One region of the Mesorhizobium sp. M4B.F.Ca.ET.058.02.1.1 genome, then DNA from elsewhere that is predicted to be linked to it. Evidence: riboswitches for the same ligand, from Rfam matches in the RefSeq annotation. Region 1 holds a riboswitch; the other holds the start of a gene.
What was found. Region 1 has a riboswitch for S-adenosylmethionine ahead of EJ073_RS25805 (homoserine O-acetyltransferase). Riboswitches for the same ligand answer to the same signal wherever they lie in the genome.
Positions count from the first base shown of each region.

Region 2: linked by a shared signal. The riboswitch ahead of EJ073_RS16015 (O-succinylhomoserine sulfhydrylase) and the one ahead of EJ073_RS25805 (homoserine O-acetyltransferase) in region 1 are both predicted to bind S-adenosylmethionine.

Region 1 is NZ_CP034450.1:5,305,589-5,320,801, reverse strand. Features, by position in the region: gene EJ073_RS25845 (1-acyl-sn-glycerol-3-phosphate acyltransferase) at 37-837, shown strand; gene EJ073_RS25840 (LysE family translocator) at 864-1,481, opposite strand; gene EJ073_RS25835 (aldo/keto reductase) at 1,588-2,535, opposite strand; gene EJ073_RS25830 (gamma-glutamylcyclotransferase) at 2,657-3,193, opposite strand; gene EJ073_RS25825 (DUF2125 domain-containing protein) at 3,309-4,307, shown strand; gene EJ073_RS25820 (sugar kinase) at 4,396-5,307, shown strand; gene EJ073_RS25815 (prephenate/arogenate dehydrogenase family protein) at 5,335-6,273, opposite strand; gene hisC (histidinol-phosphate transaminase) at 6,279-7,388, opposite strand; SAM riboswitch at 7,527-7,604, shown strand; gene EJ073_RS25805 (homoserine O-acetyltransferase) at 7,722-8,891, shown strand; gene metW (methionine biosynthesis protein MetW) at 8,950-9,564, shown strand; gene EJ073_RS25795 (Stf0 family sulfotransferase) at 9,510-10,337, shown strand; gene EJ073_RS25790 (glycosyltransferase family 2 protein) at 10,461-11,453, shown strand; gene EJ073_RS25785 (glycosyltransferase family 2 protein) at 11,631-12,566, shown strand; gene EJ073_RS25780 (DUF1194 domain-containing protein) at 12,695-13,495, opposite strand; gene EJ073_RS25775 (ABC transporter ATP-binding protein/permease) at 13,662-15,213, opposite strand, start outside.
Region 2 is NZ_CP034450.1:3,248,571-3,263,783, forward strand. Features, by position in the region: partial or broken gene mmsA (multiple monosaccharide ABC transporter ATP-binding protein) at 1-764, shown strand, start outside; gene mmsB (multiple monosaccharide ABC transporter permease) at 772-2,064, shown strand; gene araD1 (AraD1 family protein) at 2,366-3,358, shown strand; gene EJ073_RS16005 (ABC transporter substrate-binding protein) at 3,531-4,304, opposite strand; gene EJ073_RS16010 (2'-deoxycytidine 5'-triphosphate deaminase) at 4,402-5,496, opposite strand; SAM riboswitch at 5,579-5,656, shown strand; gene EJ073_RS16015 (O-succinylhomoserine sulfhydrylase) at 5,715-6,902, shown strand; partial or broken gene EJ073_RS16020 (ceramide glucosyltransferase) at 6,925-8,074, opposite strand; gene apaG (Co2+/Mg2+ efflux protein ApaG) at 8,300-8,692, shown strand; gene EJ073_RS16030 (alpha/beta hydrolase) at 8,796-9,455, shown strand; gene EJ073_RS16035 (Hsp33 family molecular chaperone) at 9,721-10,752, opposite strand; gene argF (ornithine carbamoyltransferase) at 10,831-11,742, opposite strand; gene EJ073_RS16045 (aspartate aminotransferase family protein) at 11,760-12,959, opposite strand; gene EJ073_RS16050 (GcrA family cell cycle regulator) at 13,316-13,834, shown strand; gene EJ073_RS16055 (magnesium and cobalt transport protein CorA) at 13,954-14,964, opposite strand; gene phoU (phosphate signaling complex protein PhoU) at 15,056-15,213, opposite strand, start outside.

The sequences.
Region 1 (15,213 bases):
TAACCAACGCACTCGTTCTCACCGGGCCCTTCCCGCATGCTCTATGTCCGCTCGCTGGCGTTCAACTTCGTCTTCTATGTCAGCCTGGTCGTCCAGATGATCCTCTGGACCCCGTACTATTTCCTGTCGCCGCGTCACCGGGCCTGGTTCGTGCCGAAATTCTGGTCGCGGAGCTGCATGTGGCTCTACGACAAGATCGCCGGCACGAAGAGCGAAATCACAGGCGTCGAGAACTTGCCCGAAGGGTCCTTCATCCTGGCGCCGAAGCATCAGTCCTTCTGGGATGCGATCGCCTTTTTCCCTTATCTCGATGACGCGCTTTACATCCTGAAGCGGGAGCTGACCTGGATCCCCTTCTTCGGCTGGTACATCATGAAGATGCGCATGATCCCGGTTGACCGCGGCAGTCGCTCCAAGGCGCTGAAGGCGGTCGTCGCCGCCACCAGAGCGGAAATGGACCGCAATCCGCGCCAGCTCATCATCTACCCCGAAGGCACGCGCCGCGCTCCGGGCGACGAGCCGGCCTACAAATACGGCATCGTCGAGATCTATTCGCAGCTTGGCGTCCCGGTGGTGCCCGTCGCCCACGTCGCCGGCCTCTACTGGCCGCGCCGCAAATTCCTGCGCTATCCCGGCACCATCAAGGCCCGCTTCCTGCCGCCGATCCCGCCGGGACTGGCCAAGGACGAGTTCATGCAGCGGCTGATCGGCGAGACCGAGGCAGCCTGCGACCAACTCCTCGTCGAGGCCTCGCGCGCGCCGAACCCGCCGCCAATGCCGCCGACGGCGGCGAAGCGGCTGGCCGAGCTTGCGGCCGCCGAAAAGGCGAAGGCCTGAACCGCAGCCTCTTGACGCCGGCCCGCCTATGGCCAGGCCGCCAGTGCCGTCGTCAGCACCAGTGTCGCCGCGAAAATCAGGTTGATGATCCGCGAGGCCAGCGGCCGCCGCAGGAAGCGGGCGAAGGCCGCACCGGCGAGAAGCCACAGCACGTGGATGGCGACGATCATCAGCGCGAGCACCACGAGCCTGGTCGAAATTCCGAGATCGGCGACGCCCGACGAAGCGCCGGCGAAGACCGCGGCGATCGCCACATAGGCTTTCGGATTGGCGACCGCGAGCAGGAACCCACCGGCGAATGTCGGAGGCGCCATCCCGCTCTCGCGCGCCGCCAGTGGCGGCGCCGTCGCGATCCTGTAGGCCAGATAGAGGATGTAGGCGGCGGATGCGATCGCCAGCACCGGCGCCATGCCCGGCAGCAAGGCAAAGATCGCCATCACGCCGGACGCCACCACCAGAAGCACCATCGTGGTGCCGAGGATGATGCCCGACGTATAGCGCAGCGAATGGCGCAGGCCGAAGGCGGCGCCGATGGCGGTGACGCTGATGGTCGCCGGCCCCGGACTGCCCATCACCACGGTGGCGGCAAACACCAGCGCCAGCACCTGCTGCCATGGCTGCGTGAGGGACAAGAACCCAGCCATACGCCTTTCCCGCATCCTGTCGCGATGCGGGAACGCTATGCGCAAGCGGCATCCCCGTCTTGAACGATCGTGCAACAGCGGGCGAAACACCGCCGGCCCTGCGGCGCTAGGCGCTGGCCCGGTCCAGCGCCGCGATGTCGTCGGCATCGAGCATCAGCGATGCCGCCCGCACCAGGCCGTCCATCTGGGCGAGCGTCGTGGCGCTGGCGATCGGCGCCGCGATGCCCGGCCGCGCCATCACCCAGGCCAGAGCCACCTCCGCTTGCCTGGCCGAATGCCTTGCCGATACCGAATCGAGCGCGGCGAGGACGCGCATGCCGCGCTCGTTGAGGTAGCTGGCGACATCCTCGCCCCGCTCGCTCTGGCCGAGATCGGCCTTGCCGCGGTATTTGCCGCTCAAGAATCCCTTGGCGAGACCGAAATAGGTGATAACGCCGATATCCTCGGCCACGCAGAGATCAAGCAGCGGTCCGTCGAGCGACGACCGATCGTACAAATTGTATTCGGGCTGAAGAACCTCATAGCGCGGCAGGCTGCGCAGGCTTGCCACGTCGAGCGCCGCCCGTAGCTGGCCGGCATCGAGGTTTGAGCAGCCGACATGGCGGACCTTACCCTTGGCAAGCAGGCTCTGATAGGCGCCGAGCGTCTCCTCGTAGGGTGTCGCCGGGTCCGGCCAATGCGACAGATAGAGATCGATCACATCGGTTTGCAGCCGCTTCAGTGATGCGTCGACCGCCTTTTCGATATAGACGGCGGACAAATCCCGCCTGCCCTGGCCCATGTCCGAGCCGACTTTGGTGATGACGACGATCTTGTCGCGGTTGCCGCGGCTTTTCATCCACTTGCCGATGATGGTTTCGGACTCGCCGCCCTTGTTGCCGGGAGCCCAGCGCGAATAGACGTCCGCCGTGTCGATGGCGTTGAGGCCGGCATCGGCAAAACGGTCGAGCAGGTCGAAGGAGATCTTCTCGTCGGCGGTCCAGCCAAAGACGTTGCCGCCCAGGACCAGCGGCGCGATGGAAAGTTCGGTGCGACCGAGACGGCGTTTGTGCAAGATTGAACTCCGTGATGATTGGGATGATGCGGGGCAAGCCCGGCTTGGGGGCAGCAGCTAAGCTAGGTCTTGGATTGCCGAGGTCAAAGGCCTGGCCCTTCTTTTCCGGCAGGCCAGCGCTTCACAAAGGCGCGACCCGCCGCGCCACCTCTTCCAGCCAGTGGTCGCGGATGCCGAGCGCCTTGAGGTGCTCCAGCGTGCTCAGCACATAGTCCTCGTTCCTGCCGGACTGGCCGGCTGCGCCGCCAACGATGCCGGCCGCATGGGCCGCATCGAGCGCGCCGGCATACTGCTCATGCGCGCGGTCGACGATGTAGGCGACCGCCTTGATCGTCTTGCGTGCCTCCGTCCCGTTCCCGTCGAGCCGGATGTCCAGCGTGCGTTCGACATAAACGCTGGTCACCAGTTCGCGCTCGCGCAGATAGGCGAGAACCTCGCCCCGCAGGTCGCCGGGCACGCGGAACGCCAGCCCGATGCAGGAGCCGCCACGGTCGAGGCCGAGCACCAGGCCCGGCCGCTGCCGCGTGCCTCGGTGCACGAAGGAATAGACACAAAGCGACCGCCGATAGCCGAAAAGGCGCGCGCGGCGCGTCTCGACATGCGCGAATCCAGGGCGCCAGATCAGCGACCCATAGCCAAAAACCCAAAAATCGCCCATATCGCCAAGCCTGATCGCGTGAGTCCCGACCGCACGCCGGAATCAGTGTTTCCGTCTTCCGCTTGTTGCGTAACAACCGTCCGCCCGCAATATCAGGGGCAATGAGAGCTCCAGCATGACGTCAACTGACCAGCGCCCGCCGAACTTTCGCCGCCGGCTGTTCTGGCTCGCCGCTTTCATTGCAGTGCTGTTCGCCATCTACAGCGCCGGCTGGTTCTACCTCGCCGATCGCGTCAGGGCCGAGGCCGACAAGGCGGTGGCCGCGCTCAACGCCAAGGGCATCGAGGCCGGCTGCGCCAACCTGACCGTCAGCGGCTATCCGCTCAGTTTCGCCATTTCCTGCGACACGCTCGCCTATGAGGACGATGCCAGGAACCTCGCCGCCTCGACCGGCAGCTTCAATGCCGTGGCTGCGATCAACCAGCCCCTGTCGCCTGTTGCTGATCTACGCGGGCCGCTCAGGACCTCCATGCCCGGGATGACGCCGCTATGGATCGACTGGGACAAGCTGCGGGCGGATGCGAAGCTCTCCTGGCCGCTGCCCCGGCGCGTCGCGCTGAAGGCCGAGGGCCTGTCCGGCCAGACCGATCCGGCTGACAACAGTGATCCTGTCGAACTGTTCTATGCCGGAAAGGCTGCCGGGCAATTGCAGCCGAATGGCCAGGACATCGGCTATGCCGGCAGTTTCAACGATCTCGAGATCGACGCCGATGCTATCGGCGGACGCGTGCTGCCGCCGCTCGACGGTAGTGGCGAGGCGACGCTGAAGAACGGTGTCGTGCTGATCAGGACGCAGCCGAAGAGCCTGCGCGGCCAGTCGGTCGACATCGCAAAGCTCGATCTGTCGTCTGGCGAAGCACGGATAACGGTGTCCGGGCCGCTATCGGTCGATGCCGACGGCCTGATCGACGCCGACCTGACGATCAAGCTCAGGAATCCCAAGGCGGTGGCGGCGATCCTTGGCGGCGCCATTCCCGAGCGCAAGAGCGAGATCGAGCAAGGCTTTGCCGGCCTGGCGATGCTCGGTAACGAACCGTCCATGCCGCTCAGGATCGTCAAGGGCAAGGCCTCGCTCGGCTTCATCCCGCTCGGCAAGATCAAGCCGGTCAACTAGAGCATGGTTCCGAACCGAGGGCCCGCGTCAGCAAAAGGTGGAAACAGGTCTTCGGACAAGATCATGCTCAACAAGAGATTGCGAGCAGATGGATAAACCGGTCAAGCTCCTGAGTGTTGGCGCGTTCACCCTCGACACGATCCTTCGCCTCGACACGCTGCCCGTGCATCAGGGCAAGTTCATCGCTTCCGATGGCGTCCAGATCGCCTCGGGCATGGCAACCAGCGCCGCTTGCGCCGCCCGCCGTCTCGGCGCCGAAGTCTCGCTCTGGGCAAGTGCGGGCGATGATGCCGTCGGCGACCAGCTGATTGCCGAGATCGAGGCCGAGGGCGTCGATTGCAGCCTGGTCCGACGTGTGGCCGGCGCGCGCTCGGCGCTGGCCGCGATCCTCGTTGACGCGCATGGCGAGCGCATCATCGTTCCGTTCTACGACCGCAAGGCGCAGGCCGACCCCGCTGAATTGCCCGCCGATCTCTCCGCCTTCGACGCCGTGCTGGTCGACGTCCGCTGGCCGGGCGCCGCGGCGCTCGCCCTGAACGCGGCGCGCGCCAATGGCCGGCCTGCGATCCTCGATGCCGATACCGCGCCGCTGGAGGTGCTGGAGCAGTTGTTGCCGCTGGCCACGCACATCGTCGCTTCCGAACCCGCGGCGCGTATCGTCTGCGGCCATGCGCTCGATCCGGAAACCGCCTGCGCCGATCTTGCCAGCCGTACCGACGCCTTTGTCGCGGTCACCGGCGGCGCGGCGGGAAGCTGGTGGCACGACCGTTCCACCGGCTCGGTCCGCCATGTCGCGGCGCCGAGGATCAAGGCGGTCGATACGTTGGCGGCCGGCGATGTGTTTCACGGCGCCTTTGCCGTCGGCCTCGCGGAAGCTATGCCGCCCGAGCAGGCCTTGCGCTTTGCCAGTGCTGCGGCGGCGCTCAAATGCCAGCGCTTCGGCGGCCGGCTCGGCGCCCCGGACCGGGCAGAGACGCTGGCCATGATGGCGGCCCACTGACCCGGCGATTAGAAGCTCTAGACGCGCCTATCCCTTGGCGCCGGGATGCTCGACGACCTGGCGGCCGAAGTCCGGCACATCGATGTCCTGGCCGGCCGCGATGATCGAGCGGCGGACCGCGCGCGTGCGCGTGAACAGGTCGAACAGTTTCTCGCCGTCGCCCCAGCGGATCGCCCGCTGCAGCGAAGCAAGGTCCTCCGAAAACCGCGCCAGCATTTCCAGGATAGCGTCCTTGTTGTGCAGGCAGACGTCGCGCCACATGGTCGGGTCGGACGCGGCAAGGCGAGTGAAGTCGCGGAAACCGGAGGCGGAGTACTTGATGACTTCGGTCTTGGTCACCGATTCCAGGTCGTCCGCGGTCCCGACGATGTTGTAGGCGATGATGTGCGGCAGGTGCGAGACGATGGCCAGCGTCATGTCGTGATGCTGCGGATCCATTGTGTCTATGTTTGAGCCGCAGCGCCGCCAGAACTCTGAAAGCCTTTCCAATGCCGCGGGATCGGTGCCGGGCACCGGCGTGAAGATGCACCAGCGGTTGTCGAAGAGGTCGGCGAAGCCAGCGTCCGGTCCGGACTTCTCGGTGCCGGCCAGAGGATGGCCAGGAATGAAGTGAACGCCGTCAGGTACATAAGGCTGCATCTGCGCGATGACCGAAGCCTTGGTCGAGCCGACATCGGTGAGGATGGCGCCCTTCTTCAGCGCCGGCGCGATCTCCTCCGCCACTTCGCCGGAGGAGCCGACCGGCACCGAGACGATAACCAGATCGGCATCGCGCACCGCTTGCCTGGCGTCGGTTGCGTAGGAATCGCCGAGGCCGAGCTCCTCGGCCCGCGCCAGCGTGGCGGGGCTGCGGGTGGCGATGGCGACATGGCGGGCCAGGCCCTCGCGGCGGATGACGCGGGCCAGCGACGAGCCGATCAGGCCGATGCCGACCAGCGCGATCTTTTCGAACATCACAGGTGCCATGGCGCTCAACTTTTCAGGAAGGTCGTGAGGGCGGCAATCACGCCGCGATTGGCTTCTTCGATGCCGACGCTCATGCGCAGCGCGTTGGGGAAGCCGTAGCCGGAAACCCGCCGCAATATGTAGCCGCGCGCCGTGAGATAGTCGTCCGCCGCCGCCGCCGAATGCTTGCCGTCCTCGGGGAAGTGGATCAGCACGAAATTGCCGACGCTCGGCGTCACGCGCAGCCCGAGCTTGGTCAGTTCGTCGCTCAGCCAGGCGAGCCAGGTTTCGTTATGCGCCACGCTGCGCTCGACATGGGCGCGGTCGCGGATCGCCGCGATGCCGGCCTCGATCGCCGTTGCGTTGACGTTGAAGGGGCCGCGCACGCGGTTGATCGCGTCGACGATGTGCATGGGGCCATACATCCAGCCGATGCGCGCGCCGCCAAGGCCGATTTTGGAGAAGGTGCGGGTCATCACCACGTTCTCCGCGCTTCCCGCCAGTTCGATGCCGGCCTCGTAGTCGTTGCGGCGCACATATTCGGCGTAGGCCCCATCCAGCACCAAGAGCACGTTCTTCGGCAGGCCGGCATGCAGCCGGCGCACTTCCTGGAACGGCACGTATGTACCGGTCGGATTGTTGGGATTGGCGAGGAAGATGATGCGGGTCCGCGGCGTCACCGCTGCCAGGATCGCGTCGATGTCGGCGCGCTCATGGGTCTCCTTCACCGTGACCGGCGTGGCGCCGGCCGACTGGATGTAGATCTTGTAGACCATGAAGGCGTGCTCGGTGATGATGGCTTCATCGCCGGACGCAAGATAGGTCTGCGCCAACAGGCCGAGAATCTCGTCGGAGCCGTTGGAGCAGATGATGTTCGCAGGGTTGAGGCCGTGCGCCTCGGCGATCGCCTCGCGCAGCCGCCTGGCGGTGCCGTCGGGATAGACGTCGAGCCTTGCGGCAACCTCCCGCGCCGCCTCGATCGCCTTCGGCGAGGGGCCGAGCGGGTTCTCGTTCGACGACAGTTTATGGACCTTGGCGACACCGGCAGGCGCTGTGCTCTTGCCGGGCACATAGGCTTCGATGTCCATGATGCCCGCGCGGGGCGTCGGACGTGCCTTGTCAGGTGTCTGGTTCATGTCCAAAAGTCCGTCGAGGATGCCTCCAACCGAAGGCCGCAGCGGAAATACAAGCCGTGGCCGCGAATGTCGAGAGGGCGGCAAGGGCGCGAAAAGCCCGACCGTTGACGCCGAGCCGCGCTGGCCCTAGAAGAGCAGCGACAGTTCCGTGGTGATTTGGCCGGTCGGCTTGCAGCCACGTTAAACAATTCGCTAAAGGGCCGTTTGCATCCTGTAACCGGCTTTGCGAAGGCATTGCCGGTTTTTTGTTGCCCGCCGCCGGCCGGACAGTCGCCTGGTCCGGAAACCGGAATCGGTTTCCGGAAACCACGGTGCCTAATGTAAGAGGATGTTATGGCCGTTCTGCGCGCCGCAAAAACCAGCAACGAGGCCGACAATCCGTCGAGCCCGGTGTTGCGCTTCGGCGCCGACAAGCCGCTCAAGCTCGATGCCGGCGCGCTGCTGTCGCCGTTTCAGATCGCCTACCAGACCTATGGCACGCTGAACGACGCCCGCTCCAACGCCATCCTGGTCTGCCACGCGCTGACTGGCGACCAGCATGTCGCCAGCACCAATCCGGTGACCGGCAAGCCGGGCTGGTGGCAGGTGTTGATCGGTCCCGGCAAGATCATCGACACCAACCGCTTCTTCGTCATCTGCTCCAACGTGCTGGGCGGCTGCCTCGGCTCGACCGGCCCGGCTTCGACCAATCCGGCCACCGGCAAGCCCTACGGCCTCGACCTGCCGGTCATCACCATCCGCGACATGGTGCGGGCGCAGCTGATGCTGGTCGACCATTTCGGCATCGAGAAGCTGTTTTGCGTGCTTGGCGGCTCGATGGGCGGCATGCAGGTGCTGGAATGGGCGGCGAGCTATCCCGAGCGCGTCTTCTCGGCGCTGCCGATCGCCACCGGGGCACGTCATTCCTCGCAGAACATCGCCTTCCACGAAGTGGGCCGGCAAGCCGTCATGGCCGATCCGGAATGGCATGGCGGCAAGTATTTCGAATACGGCAAGCGTCCGGAGAAGGGGCTGGCGGTGGCGCGCATGGCCGCCCATATCACCTACCTTTCGGAGGCGGCGCTGCACCGCAAGTTCGGCCGCAACCTGCAGGATCGCGAGGCGCTGACCTTCGGTTTCGACGCCGACTTCCAGATCGAAAGCTACCTGCGCCATCAGGGCATGACCTTCGTCGACCGCTTCGACGCCAACACCTACCTCTATTTGACCCGCGCGATGGACTATTTCGACCTCGTCGCCGATCACGGTGGTCGCCTGGCCGATGCCTTCGCCGGCACCAAGACGCGCTTCTGCCTGGTCTCCTTCACCTCCGATTGGCTGTTCCCGACCGAGGAAAGCCGTTCGATCGTGCATGCGCTGAACGCTGCCGGCGCCTCCGTCTCCTTCGTCGAGATCGAGACCGATCGCGGCCATGACGCCTTCCTGCTCGATGAGCCGGAACTGTTCGCCGCCATCAACGGCTTCATCGGCTCGGCCGCGCGGGCAAGGGGGCTGAGCGCATGACCCCGGAAAGTTGCAGACTTTCCGAGTCAGGATCATGCGCCAAAAGGGAGGCCAGCCTGTGAGCGTCAACCGCGCCCAGCGCGTCGACCTTGAAGTCGTCGCCGATCTCATCCCGCCGCAGTCACGGGTGCTCGATGTCGGCTCCGGCGATGGGCTGCTGCTCGAATTACTACAGGAAACCAAGCAGGTCGACGGCCGTGGGCTGGAACTGTCGCAGCGCGGCGTTAACGAATGCGTGGCGCGCGGCCTCTCGGTCATCCAGGGCGACGCCGACAAGGATCTCGAATTCTATCCCGACAAGGGCTTCGATTTCGTCGTCCTGTCGCAGACCCTGCAGGCGACCCGCAATCCGAAGCTGGTGCTCGACGAGTTGCTCAGAATCGGCAACCGCGCCATCGTCTCTTTCCCCAATTTCGGCCACTGGCGGGTGCGCCTGTCGCTGTTCGTCAAGGGGCGGATGCCGGTGACCAAGGATCTGCCCTATTCCTGGTACGACACGCCCAACATCCATTTCTGCACCATCCGTGACTTCGTCAATCTGTGCGAGGAGCTTGGCGCCACGGTGGAAAAGGCAACCGCCCTCGACGGCAATGGTCAGAGGATCGGCCTCTCCATGCCGTGGTGGTTCTGGAATTTCTTCGGCCAGCAGGCAGTGTTTCTGCTGAAGCGATGATTGCGATGCGTCTCTTTCGTCGGCGTGCGGCCACGGTTGAAATCCCGCCCGACATTCTGTCCGGGATAAAGGCGGGAATTCTTGTCTGCACCTCACCGCGCAGCGGTAGCAATCATCTCGCTGGGTTGATGGCCTCCGCCGAACTGGGGCGTCCACTTGAGTGGTTTGGCGGTCGCCGTTTGCTGGAGCTGCCGGATTATCCTCGCGCCCCCCGCGCGCAGCTTCTGCGTGCGGTGACGGACGGGCGATCCTCTTCAGGAATCTACGCGATCAAGCTTTTCGCAAGCCAATTTGCTCAAGTTGCCAAGAAATTGAACCTGCCCGCGAGCCTTCCGAATCCGCGTTACGTCCGCTTGACGCGCCGTGATCGGCTGGGCCAGGCGATTTCTTGGGCCCGCGCCCGTCAAACCCGCAGATTCCGCTCCACGGAAATCAATGACACACCGCCGCGCTATGACGGTGGCGCGATCGTCGATTCGCTTGAAAGAATTCTGATGGAAAATCTGGCTTGGGATGGCTGGTTCGCAAAAAACGGACTGCCCTACCTTTCTCTGACTTACGAGCAAATTCAGCAAGATCCGCGAGCAAGCCTCAAGCAAATTGCACGCTTGGCGGATACCGAACTTACCTGGGGAACCAACATCGAGTCAGGTCTCGAAATCCAGCGCGACACAATCAATGACGAATGGAGGGAGCGCTTTCTGTCCGAGTACGCCGATCCTTCGAGCTTCTGGCATCGCCCGCGCCACTTCCGTGGTTTCCTGAAGAACTAGAAACAACGAAAACCCACTTGATCGAGGCGGCGAACTCGCAGATGTGGGTAGCGTCTCGGTCGTTTGACAGCAGGCCACCAGGGTTATAGCGACATACACTCCGATGAACCGGTAGCGCCCCCGATGGCTGACGAATACCCCGACTATTCAATCGTCGTGGAAATGGAGAACGCCAAGTCGATCGACTGGGCCGAGATCGGCGTTGGGCTGAACGCCCTGGCGCGCGAAATCGCCGCGGTTTCCGCGATCGGCTTTGCGAGACCGAAACTGATCATCTCGCATGGCGGGCAAGCCGAGGACGCGGACACGCTTCGGCGCAACTTCCGTGCCGAAGCGCCGCGATTGGAAGAAGTGGCGGAGATAGGCTTCGTGGCTTGCCCTGGCGGCCGCTACTACGACCTCAAGAACAATGGCATCAAGGCAACCGAGGGCGAACTGGTCGTCTTCCTGGACTCAGACACCGTACCGGAACGCGACTGGCTTGCAACCCTGCTCGGCCCGTTTCAGGACCCTGGCATCGTCTGTGTCAACGGCTACACGTATCTTTTGTGCGATGACTTCTTTTCGAGAACCTTTGCCCTGATGTGGTTCTTCCCGATGGCCCAGGGCGACAAGAGGTTCGCCTCGAAACGGGCCCTCAACGCCAACAATACTGCCTTCCGGCGCGACTGGATTTCCAGCCACCCGTTTCCTGAAAACAATGGCTTCAAGGTCTCCTGCACCTTGCTGATGCACCAACTGCGCCGCGAAGGCCACGATCTGCGCAACGTCAACGCTCGCGTCTACCACTATTCCCCGCGGGGCTGGCGGTTCTTTTTCTGGCGCGCATTGGTGACCGGCAGGGATGCCGACAGGAAATTCGTCGCGCTCCGGTCGCCCAGCCGGGGCCAGCGGATCGTCAAGTCGTTCAGCCGCTGGTTCACCATGTCGTGGCGCACGGCGCGGCGCATCGTGGGCCATGCGCACCCCGCAGGCATGCCGCTTTGGCAAATCCCGTTCGCCGTCATCGTCGGCCTGGCGTTCTATACCTTGGTCTTCTGGGGACAGCTCAGCTTTGCCGCGGGCATCGTCGGCGACAGGGTCGAGCTCGTGCCGGACTATATCGGCCACAGCTAAAGTGTTGCAGTTGAGGCGCGGTGTCGCGGAATTTGCCGGTTGCAGGCCCTGAGCGCCGGGCGGTCGAGATGACACGGAGGCCTCTTTTTTGTAGCGTTCCACCGAACGCAATCCTGGGCGGGCATGGAAGGCGGCCTCAGATCCATCCGAATATCCCAGAATCCGGGGCCTAGTTGCATGCCGAAAGCTCCCGAGCCGGCGCCCCTCATCACAGTGATCACGCCAACCCACAACCGGCGCAGCCAGGTCGTGCGCGCCGTGGAAAGCGTGCTGGCCCAGAGCCTTGTCCGTTTCGAGCACATTGTCGTCGATGACGGCTCCACCGACGGCACGGCGGCGGCGCTTGCCGAAATCCGCGATCCCCGGCTGATCTATGTCGGCGCGAAATGGCGTGGCGCCAACGCCGCCCGCAATGCCGGTATCGAACGCGCGCGGGCGCCCATTGTCACATTTCTCGATTCGGACGACGTCTATCTGCCGGACCGGCTGGAACGCACGCTGGCGCGCTTCGATGAGAATCCGTCGCTGGAAGTCCTCATCAGCTCTTTCGTGTCCGTGAAGGGCAACCGGGCCACCAGATGCGTCAACCGCGAGGCTTTCCTGACCCGCAACACGTTGGAACGGGCCCTGGTCTCCCAGACCATATTCATCGCCGGTTCCGCGATAACCGCCCGGCATGAATCGCTGCTGGCGATCGGCGGCTACGACAGCGACATCGCGCGCATGCAGGATCGCGAATTGCTGCTGCGCTTCGCCCGCCGCGGCGGCGCGCTGCTCACCGAGGAAATCGACTGGAAGAAATACAATTCGGAGAATTCGATTTCCGGCCGCCGTGACGGCTATGTCGAGGCCTATGCGAACCTCATCGACAAGCACCCTTACATCGCTGACCGCTATCCCGAGATCCCGCCCTATATGATCGCGCGCCAGATCATCGCCGATACGATGAAGGGCAGGATTTCGCAGGCATTCGCCGGTTATCTGGCCAACCGCTCGTCCAAGTCGCTCGGCTACTCGCTGCCGCAGCTGTTGCGCGGCTATGTCGACGGTCGCCGCCGCCGGCGTGACCTCTATGACGAGTTCCGCGAGAAATACGGCGCGCGGCCCGCCTGATCTTGTCGTGCCCCGAACCTGTCGGCTTAGAGCAATTCCAGGAAAAGTGTGTAACGGTTTTCCGTCCTGAATCGCGTAGAAACAAAAAGTTAGAGCGGTTCCGCGATTCCTTGAAACGCTGAACCGCTCTAGCGATCGAGTTCCGGGAAATAGGGATCGGAATAGAAACGGCGGTCGCGCTCGCCCCGCAGGCAGTCGATGGGTGGCTCGGCATCGATCCGGACCGCCGCCGTGTCGGCGATGCCGCTCACCTCGAGGATCAGCTTGCGCCGGATGGCGGTCGAGAACTCGGAAGCCGCGTAGATCGGCAGCACGAAGGAGCCCGGCCCGCCGGTGACGCATTCGGCATAGTAGCGGTCGAGATGGCTGAAGGTTGGCGATGGGCTGATCAGGATCGGCAGGCCGTTGACGATGATGCCCTTGGCCAAAGCCGCGTCGCGCTCCGTGGTGACTGGCGGACCGGTGTTGTTGGGGCCGTCGCCGGAAATGTCGATGACGCGCCGCTGCGTCTTGAAGGCGCTTTGCCCGAAGAGCCCGGTGCCGAAGGCGAGCGCGCCGGAGATTGAAGTGCCACGGAAGCTGCGGAAGGGCCGCGCCGCGATCCCGTCAGCGAAGGCATCGGCGCTGTCGCTGCCATCAATGATCTGCCAGGCAAGCACCGCGTCGTCGCGGATGGTGCCCGCCCACTCGAAATAGGCGATCGCGATGCGGCCGTTGGTGCCAGCTCGCACCGCCTTGATGAAGTCCGGATGCCTGAGCGCCTCGACATAGCCGGCGCGCTGCAGCGCGAACTCGCGCTCGTCCATCGACGTCGAGATGTCGACCGCAAGCACCAGTTCGACATCCACAGCGGCTGGCGCGGCTGGCATCGGCAAGGGCGTTGCCTGAGCGCAGCCGAGACAGGCAAGCAGGCTGAGCACGTCGAACATGGTCGCGTGCGTCCGGTTTGACGCGCATCATCTTCCGCGCCGATCACGGCGAAATAAAGCTGGAGCAATTCCAGCAAAAGCGTGAAACGGTCAGGCTCGGCGACTTCGCCGTAGCCTTCCGTCCGGAATTGCGCGAAAACAAAGAGATAGACCGCCGCTCTATCGCTCACTTCTTCTTGCGCGCAGCGTGCGGCGGCGGCTCGATCGCGCCGGCCCTGACCCGCGCGGGCTTCAGCGCCGACCCGGCTGTATCCTTCACGATCGTCAGCGAGCGCGGAAAGAACTGGTTGTTGTGCTGGCCGCGGCCGATGTTGAGGATGGCGGCATCCGGCAGGCGCTTCTCCAGCATCGCCAGCACGCGTCGCAGCGTCGCGCCGTCGAACGTGTCCATCGCCTCGTCGATGATCACCCATTTTGGCCGCCTGAGCGCGAGCCTGGCGACGGCAAGCAGGCGCTGCTCGTCATCGGCCAGTTCGTGCTCCCAGCGCGCCGAACGGTCGAGCGAGGAGGCAAGCCGTTCGAGGCCGACTTCCGTCAGCACCGCCGCGATCTCGGCATCCTCGACCGTGATGTCGTCGGTGTGGTTCAGCACCTCACGCAGCGTGCCGAGCGGGAAATAGGGGGTGCGCGGAACGAAGATCGGCGCCGCTCCGGTCGGCATGCCGATGCGGCCGCTGCCCCACGGCCACAGCCCGGCAATGGCGCGGAAGAACAGCGTCTTGCCGGCGCGCGGGTCGCCGGTGATCATGACGCGCTCGCCGGGGCGAATCTCGACATGCGGCTCGGCAAGCTTCGTGCAGCCGTCAGGCGAGGCGACCTCAAGCTTCTCGAAGGTCAGCGTCCCGCCGGGGTTTTCGGCAAAAATGATGCGCTTTTCGGTGTCGTGGAAGACATCGGTTTCGCCGAGCGCGATGCGGAAATCGGCGACGCGCATCAGCGTCGCTCGCCAATCGGCGATGCCGCCTATGTTGTTGATGAACCAGCGCAGCGAGGAATGGACCTGGTTGAAGGCGCCGACCGCCATCATCAGGCCGCCGAAGCTGATGTCGCCGGCGAAATAGACCGGCGCGGCAACCAGGATCGGCGCCACCACGGTGATCCAGCCATAGGTGTCGGTGACCCAGGAGAGATTGATCTGGGCGCTGTAGATGCGCCGCATGGCGCCGAGCACCGTGCCGAGGTCGAGCTCGAGTTGCCGCCTGGCGTCGGCCTCGCCATGCGCAAGCGCGATGGCATCGATGTTCTCGTTGACGCGGACCATTGAGGACCTGAGTTCGGCCTCGCGCGTGTAGCGGTCGCTGTTGAAGCGGATCAGCGGCCGTCCGACCAGCCAGCTCAGCCATGAGGCGATGCCGGCATAGAGGATCGCCGCCCACACCATGTAGCCAGGGATCGCCAGCGAATAACCGCCGATGTGGAAGACGAAGCCCGACGACAGTGTCCACAGCACACCGATGAAGGACGCCAGCAGGATGAAGGCCTGCAGGAGGCCGACGCCGAGATCGGTCGACAGGTCGGAGAGATGGCCGGCGTCCTGCTGCATGCGCTGGTCCGGATTGACGCCGATGGCGCCGGCATGCGCCAGCCGGAAGGCGCGCGCCGGCCGCATCCACTCCTCGATCAGGTCGAGCGTCAGCGCCTCGCGCAGCTTCAGGCGGATGGTCTGATTGAGCCAGGTCTGGCCGACATTGAGCACCAGAAGCCCGCCGGCGATGGCA
Region 2 (15,213 bases), 2.1 Mb from region 1:
AGATCGGCGAGGTCGTCTTCGAGGTCAAGGACTGGTCGGTCTACCATCCGATCCACGCCGACCGGCAGGTGATCAAGAACGTCAACCTCAATGTGCGCAAGGGCGAGGTGGTTGGCATCGCCGGGCTGATGGGCGCCGGCCGGACCGAATTCGCGATGAGCCTGTTCGGCCGTTCCTATGGCCGGCACATCACCGGCGAGGTTTTGCTCGAAGGCAAGCCGATCGACCTTTCGTCGGTGAGCAAGGCGGTGGAGAACCGCATCGCCTATGTCACCGAGGACCGCAAGACCTACGGCCTCAACCTCATCGACCATATCAAGCACAATGTGACTTTGGCCAATTTGGGCGGAGTTTCGAGCCGCGGCGTCATCGACGACATGCGCGAAATGAGCGTGGCCAACGACTATCGCAAGAAGACGAACATCCGCGCGTCCAGCGTTTATCAGCTGACCGGCAATCTTTCTGGCGGCAACCAGCAGAAGGTGGTGCTGTCGAAATGGCTGTTCGCCGACCCGGAACTGCTGATCCTCGACGAGCCGACGCGCGGCATCGATGTCGGCGCCAAGTACGAAATCTATACGATCATCGCCCGTCTCGCCGCCGAGGGCAAAGCGATCATCGTCATCTCGTCGGAAATGCCGGAGCTGCTCGGCATCACCGACCGCATCTATGTCATGAACGAAGGGCGCATGGTCGGCGAAATGGCGGCAAGCGACGCCAGCCAGGAAAAAATCATGCGCGCCATCGTTCGCGGAGAAGGAAAAAAGCATCATGAGCACAGAAAGCGCTCCCGCGCCGCAAAGCGGCGCAGCCGAAGACGTCAAGCAGGGTCCGCGCGTCGCCGTCTCGGCGCTGACGACGAACCTGCGCGAATACGGCCTGATCATCGCGCTGATCGTCATCATGCTGTTCTTCCAGTACACGACATCAGGAACGCTGTTCAAACCGGTCAATCTCAGCAACCTGGTGCAGCAGAACTCGTTCATTATCGTGATGGCGCTGGGCATGCTGCTGGTGATCGTATCCGGCCATATCGACCTCAGTGTCGGTTCAGTGGCGGGCTTCATCGGGGCGCTGGCGGCGATGATGATGGTCATCTGGCCGCTCGGGATAATAAGCAATCCGCTGGTGGTCTCGATCGTGTGCCTGATCGTGGGCGCCCTCATTGGCGCGGCGCAAGGCTACTGGATCGCCTATCACCGGATACCGAGCTTCATCGTGACGCTGGCGGGCATGCTGATCTTTCGAGGCATCTGCCAGGCCCTGCTGGGCGGCGGCTCCTCGGTCGGCCCGCTTCCAGACAGTTTCAAGGCGCTAAGCTCGGGCTTCATTCCGGACGTGATCGGGCCGCTGACGCTGATCCCGCCGACGGTGAATGCCGCCGGCAAGACCATCCTCGGCAGCGGGCTTACGCTGCACATGACGACGATCGTGCTCGGACTGATCGCGGTGCTGGCCTATGCCTATTTCGGGCTGCGGGCCCGCCGCAAGCGTGAGCGTCATGGCTATGAGGCCGAGCCTTTCCCGCTGTTCGTCATCAAGACGCTGGTCGGCAGCGCGTTGGCGCTGTTCCTGGTCTTCCAGTTCGCGAGCTACAGGGGCCTGCCGGTTGTGCTGCTGGTGATGGGCGTGCTGATCTCGCTGTTCGTCTTCGTCACCAAGCGCATGACCATCGGCCGCCGCATCTATGCCATGGGCGGCAACGCCAAGGCGGCGCAACTGTCGGGCATCAACACCGAACGGCTGACGCTGATGGTGTTCATCAACATGGGCGTGCTGTCGGCGCTCGGCGGCCTGATCATCGCGGCGCGCCTCGGCCAGGCGGTGCCCGCGGCCGGCCTCGGCAGCGAGCTCGACGTCATCGCGGCCGTGTTCATCGGCGGCGCCTCGGCGATGGGCGGCGTCGGGCAGGTCATCGGTGCGGTGGTCGGCGGCTTCATCATGGGTGTGATGAACAACGGCATGTCGATCATGGGCGTCAACGTCGACTGGCAGCAGGTGGTCAAGGGCCTGGTGCTGCTCGGCGCGGTGATCTTCGACGTCTACAACAAGAACAAGGCCTGACGGCAGCAATTCCAGGAAAGCTGCATAGCGGTTTTCCGTCCGGAATTGCGCAGAGACAATATATTGGAAGCGGTCGGCTGCTCGAAGCTGAACCGCACCAGCCGAGGAAAGCAGGAGGCATACGGGTCCAGATCGCGAAGCTGCCGGCAACCCGCCGGCGCCAAGAAGTCCCCGGAGGGACCAGGCTCGCGAGCGCAATCCGGACGAAGAGTTTCAACCGTGGCACGGAACTGTTCCGGGCCGCGACGGTCAGGGTTTGCCCATCGGCGGCCGGGCCAAGGCAAAAGAGAGAGGGTTCATCATGCTGATCTCCCAGATCCTCGACGACGCCGAGACGATCCGCGTCGTCGCCCGCAACGGCGGCAAGACGCGGATCATCAACGGCGCCCGCAGCGTCTATTCGCTGGCGATGGAGGCGGCGCGCACCGGCACCGGCCTCGTGGCGCTGATCGAGCGCAAGGGTTTCGGCGAAACCATCGATCTCGATGCCGTTTACAAGAAAGGACGGCTGGTCTCGCCGATCAACCATCCGGATCCGGCGCACCTGCATCTCACAGGCACCGGCCTGACGCATTTGGGCTCCGCCGCGACGCGCGATTCCATGCACAGGAAGCTCAGCGCCGACGGTGAGGAGCAACTCACCGATTCCATGAAGATGTTCCGCATGGGGCTGGAAGGGGGCAAGCCTCCAAAGGGCCAGGTCGGCGTGCAGCCGGAGTGGTTCTACAAGGGCAACGGCACGATGGCAGTGGCGCCGGGCGCGGCGCTAATGTCGCCCGCTTTCGCGCAGGACGCCGGCGAGGAGCCGGAGATAGCCGGCATCTACGTCATCGGCGACGACGGCGCGCCGTTCCGTGTCGGCTTCACCCTGTCGAACGAGTTCTCAGACCATGTGACGGAGCGGGTGAACTACCTGTTCCTCGCCCACTCCAAGCTGCGCAACGCCTCGTTCGGGCCAGAGATCCTGATCGGCGACCTGCCGGCCGACATCAGGGGCTCCTCGCGCATCTGGCGCGACGGCAAGCTGCTTTGGGAAAAGCCGTTCCTGTCGGGCGAGGCGAACATGTCGCATACCATCGCCAATCTCGAGCATCACCACTTCAAATACTCGGCCTTCCGCCAGCCGGGCGACGTGCATGTCCACATGTTCGGCACGGCGACGCTCTCCTTCGCCGACGGCGTCAAGACCGAGGCGGGCGACACTTTCGAGATCGAGGCGAAGGATTTCGGCCTGCCGCTGCGCAACCCGCTCGAGATCGAGAAGCCGGTGAAGGTGGCGGTCAAGGCGCTTTGAGCGCATTCTCCTTCTCCCCTTGTGGGAGAAGGTGGCCTCGCGAAGCGAGGTCGGATGAGGGGTGCTCCAGCTTGGCAAAGACGGGTGATCCGTCACCTACCCCTCATCCGTCTCGGCGCTGCGCACCGATCCACCTTCTCCCACAAGGGGAGAAGGCGGAGGGCGCACAACCTCAATAGATATCGAAGTCGAAATACTTCGCCTGGATCTTCTTGTAGGTGCCGTCGGCGACGATGGCGTCTATTGCCGCGTTGAGCTTGTCGCGAAGTGCAGTGTCGTCCAGGCGCACGGCGATGCCGGCTTCGGTCTCGGTGCCCTTGACGTCACCGACCAGCTTGCAGCAGCCGTCGCTCGCCTTCTTCAGCCAGTCCACCAGCACGAACTTGTCCGAAATGACGGCGTCGAGCCGGCCGTTCTGGAGATCGGTAATCGCCTCCTCCTGGGTCGGATAGAGCTTGGCCTCGGCGCCGGCCTTACCATAAACGTCCTGGGCGAAGTCGGCCTGAGTGGTCGAGGCCTGGGCGCCCACCGTCTTGCCGGCGAGCGCGGCCGGTTCGGTCGAGGTGAGTTCGCTGTCCTTCGGCGCGACCAGCGCAAGCGGCGTCGTATAGTATTTGTGGGTGAAGGCGACCTGCTTCTTGCGCTCCTCGGTGATGCTCATCGAAGCGATAATGGCGTCGAATTTCTTGGCCTGGAGGGCCGGAATGATGCCGTCCCAGTCCTGGGTGACGATCTCGCATTCGACCTTCATCTGCGCGCACAGCGCGTTGGCGATGTCGATGTCGAAGCCCTCGACCTTGCCGTCCGGCGTGATGGTGTTGAACGGCGGATAGGCGCCCTCGGTGCCGATCTTGATCTTTTCCGCGGCCTGCGCCGACAGGGCGCCGGCGCCGAGCGCCAGCATGGCGGCAGCGGCCGCCGACAGGATCCATCTCGAAATCCGCATTGTCTTCTTCCCCTTCATTTCCGTCACCTTGACGGGCTGGGCACAGCCAAGCATGCCGCGTGGGGCCGGGCAAGCGGAGTCTAACGATGACGATGGATCAGCGCGCGGCGCGGAAATGCTTGGAGAGCTTCAGGCCCTGCGCCTGGTAGTTCGAGCCGAGATCGGTGCCGTAAAGCGCCTGTGGCCGCTTCAGCATGTGTTCGTAAACCAGACGGCCGACGATCTGGCCGTGGTCGAGGATGAACGGCACCTCGTGGCTGCGCACTTCGAGCACCGCCCGGCTGCCGGTGCCGCCGGCCGCCGAATGGCCGAAGCCCGGATCGAAGAAGCCGGCATAGTGGACGCGGAATTCGCCGACCAGCGGATCGAAGGGCGTCATCTCGGCGGCGTAGAGCGGCGGCACATGCACCGCCTCGCGGCTGACCAGGATGTAGAATTCGTCTGGATCGAGCACCAATTCTCCGGCGCCGCTCTTGTAGAGCGGCTCCCAGAAATCGACGACGTCCTGCGCGGCCCGCTTGTCGACATCGACGAGGCCGGTATGGTGCTTGCCGCGATAGCCGACCAGCCCGTCCTTGTCGCCGTCGAGATCGATCGAGAGCGCGATGCCACCGCCGGAAATGTTGGGCGGCTCGGTGGCGACCAGCATCTCGCCATGGTGGAGCTCGCGCAACTCGCTCTCCGACAGCAGCGCATTGCCGGTGCGGAAACGGATTTGCGACAGCCGGGATCCGGCACGCACCACGATCGGGAAGGTGCGCGGGCTGACCTCGAGGTAGAGCGGCCCGGCATAGCCGGCAGCGATCTTGTCGAACTCGTGACCGCGGTCGGTCATCACCCGGGTGAAGATGTCGAGCCGCCCGGTCGAGCTTTTCGGATTGGCCGAGGCAGAGACATTCGCCGGCAATGCCAGGCTCTCCAGCAGCGGCACGATGTAGACGCAGCCCGTCTCCAGCACAGCGCCGTCAGCGAGATTGATCTCGTGCAGCTTCAGCCGGTCGAGCTTGTCGGCCACCAGATGATCGGGGCCGGGCAGGAAGGAGGCGCGCACGCGGAAAGCCTTGTCGCCCAGCCTGAGGTCGAGGCTGGCCGGCTGGACCTGGTCGGCATCGAGGGCGCGCGGCGACTTCAGCGCGCCGGACTGGAACAGCGCGGAAATGTCCTGATCGGGAAGAATGCCTGTCTGCCGCAAAGCTGGCTCCGCTCCAAGGCCGCTGGTACAAACCTCTTAATGAAGCCGGCAATTGACGCAAGCGCGGTGCGGGTCTAAAGGGTCGTTATCCCGTGGTGATTTGGCCGGTCGGCTTGCAGCCACGTTAAACAAGTCGCTAAAGGACCGTCGGGCCGCAAGGCCGTATGGACCGGTTGCGACTTTTCGCGGCCGGTTTTTTTGTATCTGGAAGTAGAGCGATGACCAAGAAGCGTGACTGGAAGCCTCAGACGGCACTCGTGCATGGCGGAACGCTGCGTTCCGGCTTCGGCGAGACAGCCGAGGCGATGTACCTCACCCAAGGCTATGTCTATGAGACGGCGCAGGCGGCGGAGGCCCGCTTCAAGGGCGAGGAACCAGGCTTCATCTATTCGCGCTACGCCAACCCGACGGTCGACATGTTCGAAAAACGCATGTGCGCGCTGGAAGGTGCGGAGGACGCGCGCGCGACCTCCTCCGGCATGGCCGCGGTGACGGCGGCACTACTGTGCAGCGCCAGGGCCGGCGACCATATCGTGGCGGCGCGCGCGCTGTTCGGCTCCTGCCGCTGGGTGGTCGAGACGCTGGCGCCGAAATACGGCATCGAGGCGACGCTGGTCGACGGCACCGACATCGCCAACTGGGAAAAGGCGGTGAAGCCCAACACCAAGCTGTTCTTCCTGGAAAGCCCGACCAACCCGACGCTGGAAGTGGTCGATATCGCCGCCGTCGCGGCACTCGCCAATTCGATCGGCGCCAGACTGATCGTCGACAATGTCTTCGCCACGCCCCTGCAGCAGAAGCCCTTGCAGCTCGGTGCCCATATTGTGGTCTATTCGGCGACCAAGCACATCGACGGCCAGGGGCGCTGCCTCGGTGGCGTCATCCTGTCGGACAAGAAGTGGATCGACGAGAACCTGCACGACTATTTCCGCCATACCGGCCCCAGCCTGTCGCCGTTCAACGCCTGGACGCTGCTGAAGGGCCTGGAGACGCTGCCGCTGCGGGTGCGCCAGCAGACCGAAAGCGCCGGCAAGATCGCCGACTTCCTCGCCGAACGGCCGGAGATCGCCCGCGTCATCTATCCGGGCCGGGCCGACCACCCGCAGGCCGAGATCGTCAGGAAGCAGATGTCGGGCGGCTCGACGCTGATCTGCCTCGACGTCAAGGGCGGCAAGCAGGCGGCCTTCGCCTTCCAGAACGCCCTCGACATCGTGCTGATCTCCAATAATCTCGGCGACGCCAAGAGCCTGATCACCCACCCGGCGACGACCACGCACAAGAACCTCAGCGACGAAGCGCGCGCCGAGCTCGGCATCGGCCCGGGCACGCTCCGGCTCTCGGTCGGCCTGGAGGACACGGACGACCTGCTCGCCGATGTCGAGCAGGCACTGAAGGCGGCGAAATAGGGGACCTGGGCGAAGGCCCCGGTCAGGCACTCGAGGGCGTCTCTTCCAGTTCGGCCACCTTGGTGCCGATGGTCATGGCGTTGCCGCGCCAGTCGACGGCGCCGCCCAGCCAACCGCGCGCCCATATCGCCGGCAGCATCGCGTCGCGCGCGATCATGGCGGCGACGATGCGCGGCGACAGGTACCAGCCCTTGGCCGAGGCGAGCGCGCATTCCGGCAGATAGGCGAGCGCCAGCACGCAAAGCGCCGTGGCCGGCAGGCTGATGCCCGCGTGAGCCGCCGCAAACAGCGCCAGCAGCAGCGGCAGCGCCGCGCCGGTCATGATCTCCGGCGCGAAGAACAGCGGGAAGGTGACGCGGCGCAGCCGCGCCCAGCGCGCCTGGCGCGACCAGATCTCGCCGAGCCGGCGCTCGCCCAGCGGCTGTTCGAAGGGCGAGGCAACGAGATGGACGCGAAGGCCGAGCCCGTTGACCAGCTTGGTCGCCGCGGCGTCCTCGGCGATCTCGGCGGCAAGCGCGCGGATGCCGCCATTGGCGTCGAGCATGGGCTTGTTCCACAGCATGCTCTTGCCCTGGGCAAAGCCGAGGCCAAGCGCCTCGCCGGCATATTGCCAGCGCGCCTGCAGCGTGTTGAGGAAGGCGCATTCGACCTCCGCCCAGAAGCCGTCCGGCCGCGAGCCGATCGGCGTCGAGCAGACGAGGCCACTGTCCGACCGCCAGGCTGCCATCAGATGCTGAATATAGTCGTGCCGCATCAGCACGTTGGAATCGGCGAGGATCACCCAGTGATGGCGCGCCGCCTCCCAGCCCTTGACGCAATTGTTGAGCTTCGGATTGGCGCTGACGCGGTCGTCGCCGACCAGCAGCCGGCACCTTGGGAAACCGGGCAATCGCCCGGTTTATCAGCTTGGCCACCGGATCGTCGGCATGGGCGACGCAGAAGATCAGTTCGTAACGCGGCCAGTCGAGCGTGAAAGCGCGCTGGAGCGTCTCCTCGGTGAACGGCTCGACGCCGCGCGCGGGAATGACGATCGAGACCGGCGCCGTCCTGCCGGCGGGCGGCGCCGCGCCGCGCGGGGGTTTCAGCCTCAAAGCCGCGAGCAGGATGCTGGTGAGATTGGCGAGGAGCAAGGCTATCGAAAGCAGGGCGGCGGCTATGGCGATCAGTTCCATCGAGGTCTGGTCACTCCGGAAAAGCCGGCTGGGAATGGCCGTCTTGAACAGGTCGACAGAGCGATGAGTCGCCCGGCACGGTCTGCGCACACCATCATTGTCGTGTGTCACTTAAATGACATTGTTTGCCGGCACGTGCGCATAAGGACGGAAGGGATGGGCATCACGCATCGTTGACCTGATCGCGGAGCGAGCCGAAAGTTCCCGAACTGTTTGGAGCAGCTCATGTATCGCGCCGTCACGCGCAAGATCGAAGTGCAGGTCAGGCCGTTCTATCTGGAGGATCGCTCCGATCCGTCGGAGAATCGCTATGTCTGGGGCTATCACGTGACCATCGACAACCAGTCGGACGAGTTCGTGCAGTTGCTGTCGCGCTATTGGCATATCACCGACGGCAGCGGCCGTGTCGAGGAGGTGCGCGGCGCCGGCGTCGTTGGCGACCAGCCCGAGCTCAATCCCGGCGACAGTTACCAGTACACCTCCGGCTGCCCGCTTTCGACGCCGTCGGGCATCATGGTCGGCCACTACACGATGCGCAACAAGCAGGGCGAGACGTTCGACGTCGCTATACCTGCTTTCTCGCTCGACCTGCCGGGCACGCGACGGACGGTGAACTAGTGGCCGCCTACCCCCTTGGCGCCGGCACACCGGCGTGCGAGCGTCAAAGCAACTTTGCTTCCCATTGATCAAGGGAGGCTGCCATGCGCCAGGCAGCGACTTGATGCACAAAATTGAAACAGGGCTGTTTCTGGGCCGGCTGCCGTTCGCCAGCGTTGGACAAGGACCGGAAAGGCTTCTCATCATCAACGGCGGTCAGGGGTTCATGATGAAACCCTGTCCATCCAGACTGGAAAAGGACGCCAGACAGCTCATCCATATCCTTCCACCCGGCACGAGCTTTGTGCTGATTGGCTACGATCCCGCTCCCAAAGCCGATCTATCGCTCGAGGGCATGGCCAGAGACATCGCGGAGATCATCGACGCTGACTTCAAGAAGCCAGCGAAGTTGATGGGTATTTCCTATGGCGGCGTTGTCGCAACGCAGGTGACCGCACGCTATCCAGACCTGGTAGGCAGGCTGGTCCTCGCTGGCGAGTGCGCATGGCTTTTCGGCCGATGGAAAAGAGCGGCTCAAGAGACAGATCCAATTCGCAAAAGCCGAACAATTTCACGCGCTTTTGGAGGAATTCACAACGGCGTTTCGGCGGCCGTGGCTGAACCTTCTTTTGCGTTTTCGACTGAGGTTCGAAGGACGCAGCCTGATTGCCCGGATGGGAGCGCCAAGGACGATTGGGCGCTATCTCGAGGCAATGCTCGACAACGATGTGGCCTACGAAGGCCTCCGCGATATCTCGGCGAGGACCTTGATCCTCGGCGGTGAAAGGGACCAGTTTTTCGGCGGGATGATGGAAGCCACCGCGAGTGCAATCAGCGGAGCGAAGCTCACACTGCTCGCGGGAGAAACCCATATGGCTCCAGTCGAACGAGCGTCAGAGGTCCGCAGGCACCTCGAAGAATTTATTAGAAGCTGAAATCGGTGCGGCGGCCAAGCGCAGTCAAAAAGGACGCCCGACAATGCAGGCTATGTATCCTCTCCCCCGGTGGGAGAGAGGATAGATTGCGGTGCGGCTTGTCAGAAGGCGAGCCTACTGCGCGGCGAACTCCGTCGGATCGAAGTCGTACTGCGTCGAGCAGAACTCGCAGGCGACGTGGATGCCGCCATCCTCGGTGCTGTCCTTGATCTCCTCGGCGGAGAAGCCCGCGAGGATGCCGCGGATCTTCTCGCGCGAGCACGAGCACTGGTCGGCAACCGGCACGCCGCCGAACACGCGTACGCCGTGCTCGTGAAACAGCCGGTAGAGCAGCCGCTCGGCGCCGACCGTCGGATCGATCAGCTCGGTCGGCTCGATGGTGCCGAGCAGCGCCAGCAACTCCTGCCAGGAGTTGTCGGCCGGATCATGCACCGCCTCGCGCGGATCGCCATCGCCGCCGGAAATGTCCGGCACGCGCATGCGTTCCGGCGCCTTCGGCAGGAATTGCGCCAGAAGACCGCCGGCGCGCCACTGCTCACGGGCGCCTCGGGGACCGGGCGTCACCAGCTTGGCCACCGACAGCCTGATGTCGGTGGGGATCTGCTCCGACTGGCGGAAATAGGTGCGCGCGGCCTCTTCCAGCGAGGAGCCGTCGAGCTGGACGATGCCCTGATAGCGCTGCGTGTGGACGCCTTGGTCGATGGTCAGCGCCAGCACGCCGTTGCCGAGCAGCGTCTGCTGCGAGACCTCGCCGGCGGCGGTCAGCACCTGCAGCCGATCGGCATCGAAGCGCGCATAGCCGCGCAGCGCATGCGGGGTGGAGAAATCCGCCACCAGCATATCGACCGGCCCGTCGGTTCGGGTCTGCAGGATGAACTTGCCTTCGAACTTGAGCGAAGTGCCGAGCAGCACCGTCAGCACGCAGGCTTCCGCCAGCAGGCGGGCGACCGGTTCCGGATAATCGTGGCGGGCAAGAATGGCGTCGAGCATCGGCCCGAGCTGCACGGTGCGGCCACGCACGTCGAGCGGGGCGACCTCGAACGGCACGACATGGTCGTCGCCGGCATAGCCGAATTCGCCGAGTTGCGGGTGATGTTTAGTCACTTGACGGGTTTCCAACATGACAAAGCTCCGGGGCGCGGCCATACCGCCCATCTGGGGGCATGCGTCCAAACGCGCTCGATTTGCGTGATGCGCCGCAGATAGGCATCACACCTCCGGAGATCAAGCTCCCAGACACCAGGCCAAAACCGCCTTCTGGGCGTGCAGCCGGTTCTCGGCCTCGTCGAACACCACCGAATGCGGTCCGTCGATGACCTCGTCGGTCACCTCCTCGCCGCGATGCGCCGGCAGGCAGTGCATGAACAGCGCGTCCGGCTTCGCCTTCGCCATCAGCGCCGCATTGACCTGGTAAGGCAGGAAAACGTTGTGGCCGCGCGCGCGATGCTCCTGGCCCATCGACACCCAGCAGTCGGTGACGATGCAGTCTGCCTGGTGGACAGCTTCCTCGGCCGAGCGGGTGAAATTCAGCTTGCCGCCATTGGCCTTCGACCAGTCGATGTGCTTCTCATCCGGCTCGCTGCCTTCCGGCACAGCGACGTTGAGGTTGAAACGAAACCGCGCCGAGGCCTCGAGCAGCGAATGCAGCACATTGTTGCCGTCGCCGGTCCAGGCGAAGGTCTTGCCGGCCACCGGACCGCGATGCTCCTCGAAGGTCATGATGTCGGCCATCAGCTGGCAGGGATGGGTGTCGTCGGTCAGCCCGTTGATAACCGGAACGGTGGCGTTCTCGGTCAGCTCCAGCAGCCGCTCATGCGAGGTGGTGCGGATCATGATAGCGTCGACATAGCGCGACAGCACCTTGGCCGTGTCGGCGATGGTCTCGGAACGGCCGAGCTGCATCTCGGTGCCGGTCAGCATGATGGTCTCGCCGCCAAGCTGGCGCATGCCGACGTCGAAGGACACGCGCGTGCGGGTCGAGGGCTTGTCGAAGATCATCGCCAGCACCTTGCCCTCGAGCGGCTTGGTGCGCTCGCCGGCCTTGAGCCTGGCCTTTCGCACCACCGCGTCGTCAAGCATGAAGCGCAGATCGCCTTCGGAAACGGCGGAGAGGTCGGTGAAATGGCGAACGGACATCGGCAATGGTTCCGGAATTACTTCGCGGCGGCCGCGGCGATGGCGTCCGCCAGGCCCCGGGCGCCGGCGCGGATGCGGTCGAGCGCCTCGCCGATCTCGGCGTCGGTGACGGTGAGCGGCGGCAGCAGGCGAATGACGTTGTCGCCGGCCAGGACCGCGAGCAGATGCTGGTCGCGCAGCGCCATGTTGACCTTGGTGTTGGGCATCACGCATTTGAGGCCGAGCATCAGGCCGGTTCCCCTGATACCTTCAAGGACCTCGGGAAACTCGTCGGCCACGCCGGCCAGTCCCTGCTTCAGGAGCAGTGCCTTGCGCTGGACATCCTCGAGGAAACCTTCCTCCAGCACCACGTCGAGCACGGCGTTGCCAACCGCCATCGCCAGCGGATTGCCGCCGAAGGTGGTGCCGTGCACGCCGGCGGTCATGCCGACCGCAGCCTCGTCGGTGGCGAGGCACGCACCCAGCGGGAAGCCGGCGCCGATGCCCTTGGCAATCGCCATCAGATCCGGGGTGACGGCGGACCATTCATGCGCAAACAGCTTGCCGGTGCGGCCAATGCCGCACTGGACCTCGTCGAAGATCAGAAGCAGGCCATGCTGGTCGCAAAGCTGCCGCAACCGCTTCAGCGACTGCGTCGGCACCGGGCGGATGCCGCCCTCGCCCTGGACCGGCTCGATCAAGATGGCGGCCGTCTCCGGCGTGATCGCCTTCTCAGCCGCGTCGATGTCGTCGAAACCGACCTGGTCGAAGCCTTCGACCTTTGGGCCGAAGCCTTCCAGATATTTATACTGGCCGCCGGCGGCGATCGTCGCCAGCGTGCGGCCGTGGAAGGCGCCTTCGAAGGTGACGATGCGGAAACGCTCGGGATGTCCCTTGACGAAATGGTAGCGCCGCGCCGTCTTGATGGCACATTCCAGCGCCTCGGCGCCCGAATTGGTGAAGAACACCTTGTCGGCAAAGGTCGCCTCGACGAGCCGTTCGCCGAGCCGGCGCTGCTCCGGAATCTCGTAGAGGTTGGAGACATGCCAGAGCTTCGCCGCCTGCTCGGTGAGCGCTGCAACCAGATGCGGATGGCTGTGGCCAAGTGAATTGACGGCGATGCCGCCGGCGAAATCGAGATATCGCTCGCCCTTGTCGGTGACCAGCCAGGTCCCCTCCCCGTGGTCGAAGGCCAGGGGTGCGCGAGCAAAGGTCTCGTAAAGCGCCGAACCGCTCATTATATGCGTCTCCGGAACCGGAAAATCAAAAAAGCCGCCAAAGCGGCGGCCTTTGCGGCTTATCGTGTTTTTCGGCCATGAAGTCAACGAAAACGTCGCGCATAGGCGCGCGGCATGCCCCTGACGAGACGCCGGTTCATAAGCGGCCGGCAAGTTGGGGAAAACCGGAAAAACCGATTCGTGTTGCCCCGGGGACTCTTGTCACCGAGTCAGCGCATGAGGTATTTGTAGTTGAGAAATAACTAGATTTCGTGCGGCGGACCTAATCACCCGATATATGTGGTGTTGTCTGCCCGGCGGGAGCCGGGACGGGAAGGGATTCCGATCGCCGCACGCCTCAGCAGGAGCGCGGTCTCATGAACTGGACTGACGAGCGGGTAGAACTTCTCAGGAAACTGTGGTCGGAAGGGCTGAGCGCCAGCCAGATTGCGGCACAGCTGGGAGGCGTCAGCCGCAACGCGGTCATCGGCAAGGTGCATCGCCTGAAGCTGTCGGGCCGCGGCCGCGCGACGGCCAGCCCGGCTCGCCAGAAGAAAACCGTGCAGGGATCGTCCATCCAGAAATCGGTATCGCGCGCCGCGACCGCCACGCGCCATGTCACCACCTCGATCGGCGCGACCGCGCTCCAGGCTCAGTTCGACGCCGAGCCTGTGGCGCGCCACTATATCCGCCCGGTGGAAAACGTCGTCGTACCGATCTCGCGGCATCTGCAGCTGGTCGAGCTGACCGAGCGCACCTGCAAATGGCCGAATGGCGACCCGCTGTCGGAAGACTTCAACTTCTGCGGCAACGACGCCGCCGAGACCGGCCCGTACTGCAAATACCACTCTCGCGTCGCGTTCCAGCCGGCGGCGGAGCGGCGCAGAAGCCGCTGAGCAATAGCGAATAGCGAATAGCGAATAGCGAATAGGAACGGCTTGGCTTCTTGTGACAGGGAGCAAGCCATTTTTGGTGTTCTCTATTCGCTACTTTCTATTCGCTGTTCGCTCTCCCTTCACAGCCATCCATTCTTCCTGAACCGCCAGTACAGGAACGAGCAGATCAGCGCGATCGCAACCAGCACGGTCGGGTAGCCATACTCCATGTGCAGTTCCGGCATGTCGTTGAAATTCATGCCGTAGATGCCGGCGAAGGCCGTCGGCACCGCCAGGATGGCGGCCCAGGAGGCGAGTTTTTTCGAGATCGCGGTTTCCTGACTCTGGCCGACCAGAAGACTGGCTTCGAACGCGAAAGCCAGCACCTCGCGCAGGCTGTCGATCTTTTCCTGGACCGTGCGGATATGGTCGGTCACGTCGCGGAACAGCGGGTGCATCGAAGCATTGATCTGCGGCAGGTCGGCGCTGGTCAGCCGGCGGCAGACCTCGACCAGCGGCAGAGCCGCGTTGCGCAGCCGCAGGAGATCGCGGCGCAGCATATAGAGCCGCTCGATGTCGGAGCCGGTCATCGGCCTGAGCAGGACCTTGTCCTCGATCGCCTCGACCTCGTCCTCGATCTGCTCCAGAACCGGCATGTAGTTGTCGACGATGAAGTCGAGAATGGCATAGAGGACGAAGTCCTCGCCCTTGGCGAGCGAATGCGGGCAGGTTTCCCAATGCTGACGGACCGCGGCATAGGATGTCGACGGTCCATGCCTGACGCTGACGATGTAGCCGGCGCCGACGAACAAATGCGTCTCGCCGAAGGTGACGCGGCCGTCGATCAGCTGGGCGGTGCGCGCGACGATGAACAGGGCATCGCCATATTGCTCGATCTTCGGCCGCTGGTGCGGATGCTCGGCATCCTCGATCGCCAGATCGTGCAGATGGAATTGCGCCTGTACGCGCAGCAAAAGATTGCGGTCCGGCTCCAGAAGTCCGATCCAGACGACATGGTCAGGCTTCTTGGCCCAGTCACCGGCCTCCTCGATCGGAATGTCGGCGATGCGGCGGCCGGCCGTATAGACGCTTGACGCGATGATGCCGGACGTCGGCGGCGGGGCCGGAGTGAGGTTCCGAACGTTTTCCATAACAAACTCCTGAGGCACGGCCACTGATCAGGATTCAGGAACGTTCGCGGGAGCTTAGCCTAAATTAGCACGGCGTTCGAGAGGCCATCGTTCACTTCACCGGCAGCGTGCCGGGAACAGCGATCTTGTCCGTCTTGTCACCCTTCGGCCGCTCGGCCGGCATCTGGTCGCCGGTGACGATGTAGTAGATGGTCTCGGCGATGTTGGTGGCGTGGTCACCGATGCGCTCGATGTTCTTGGCGCAGAACA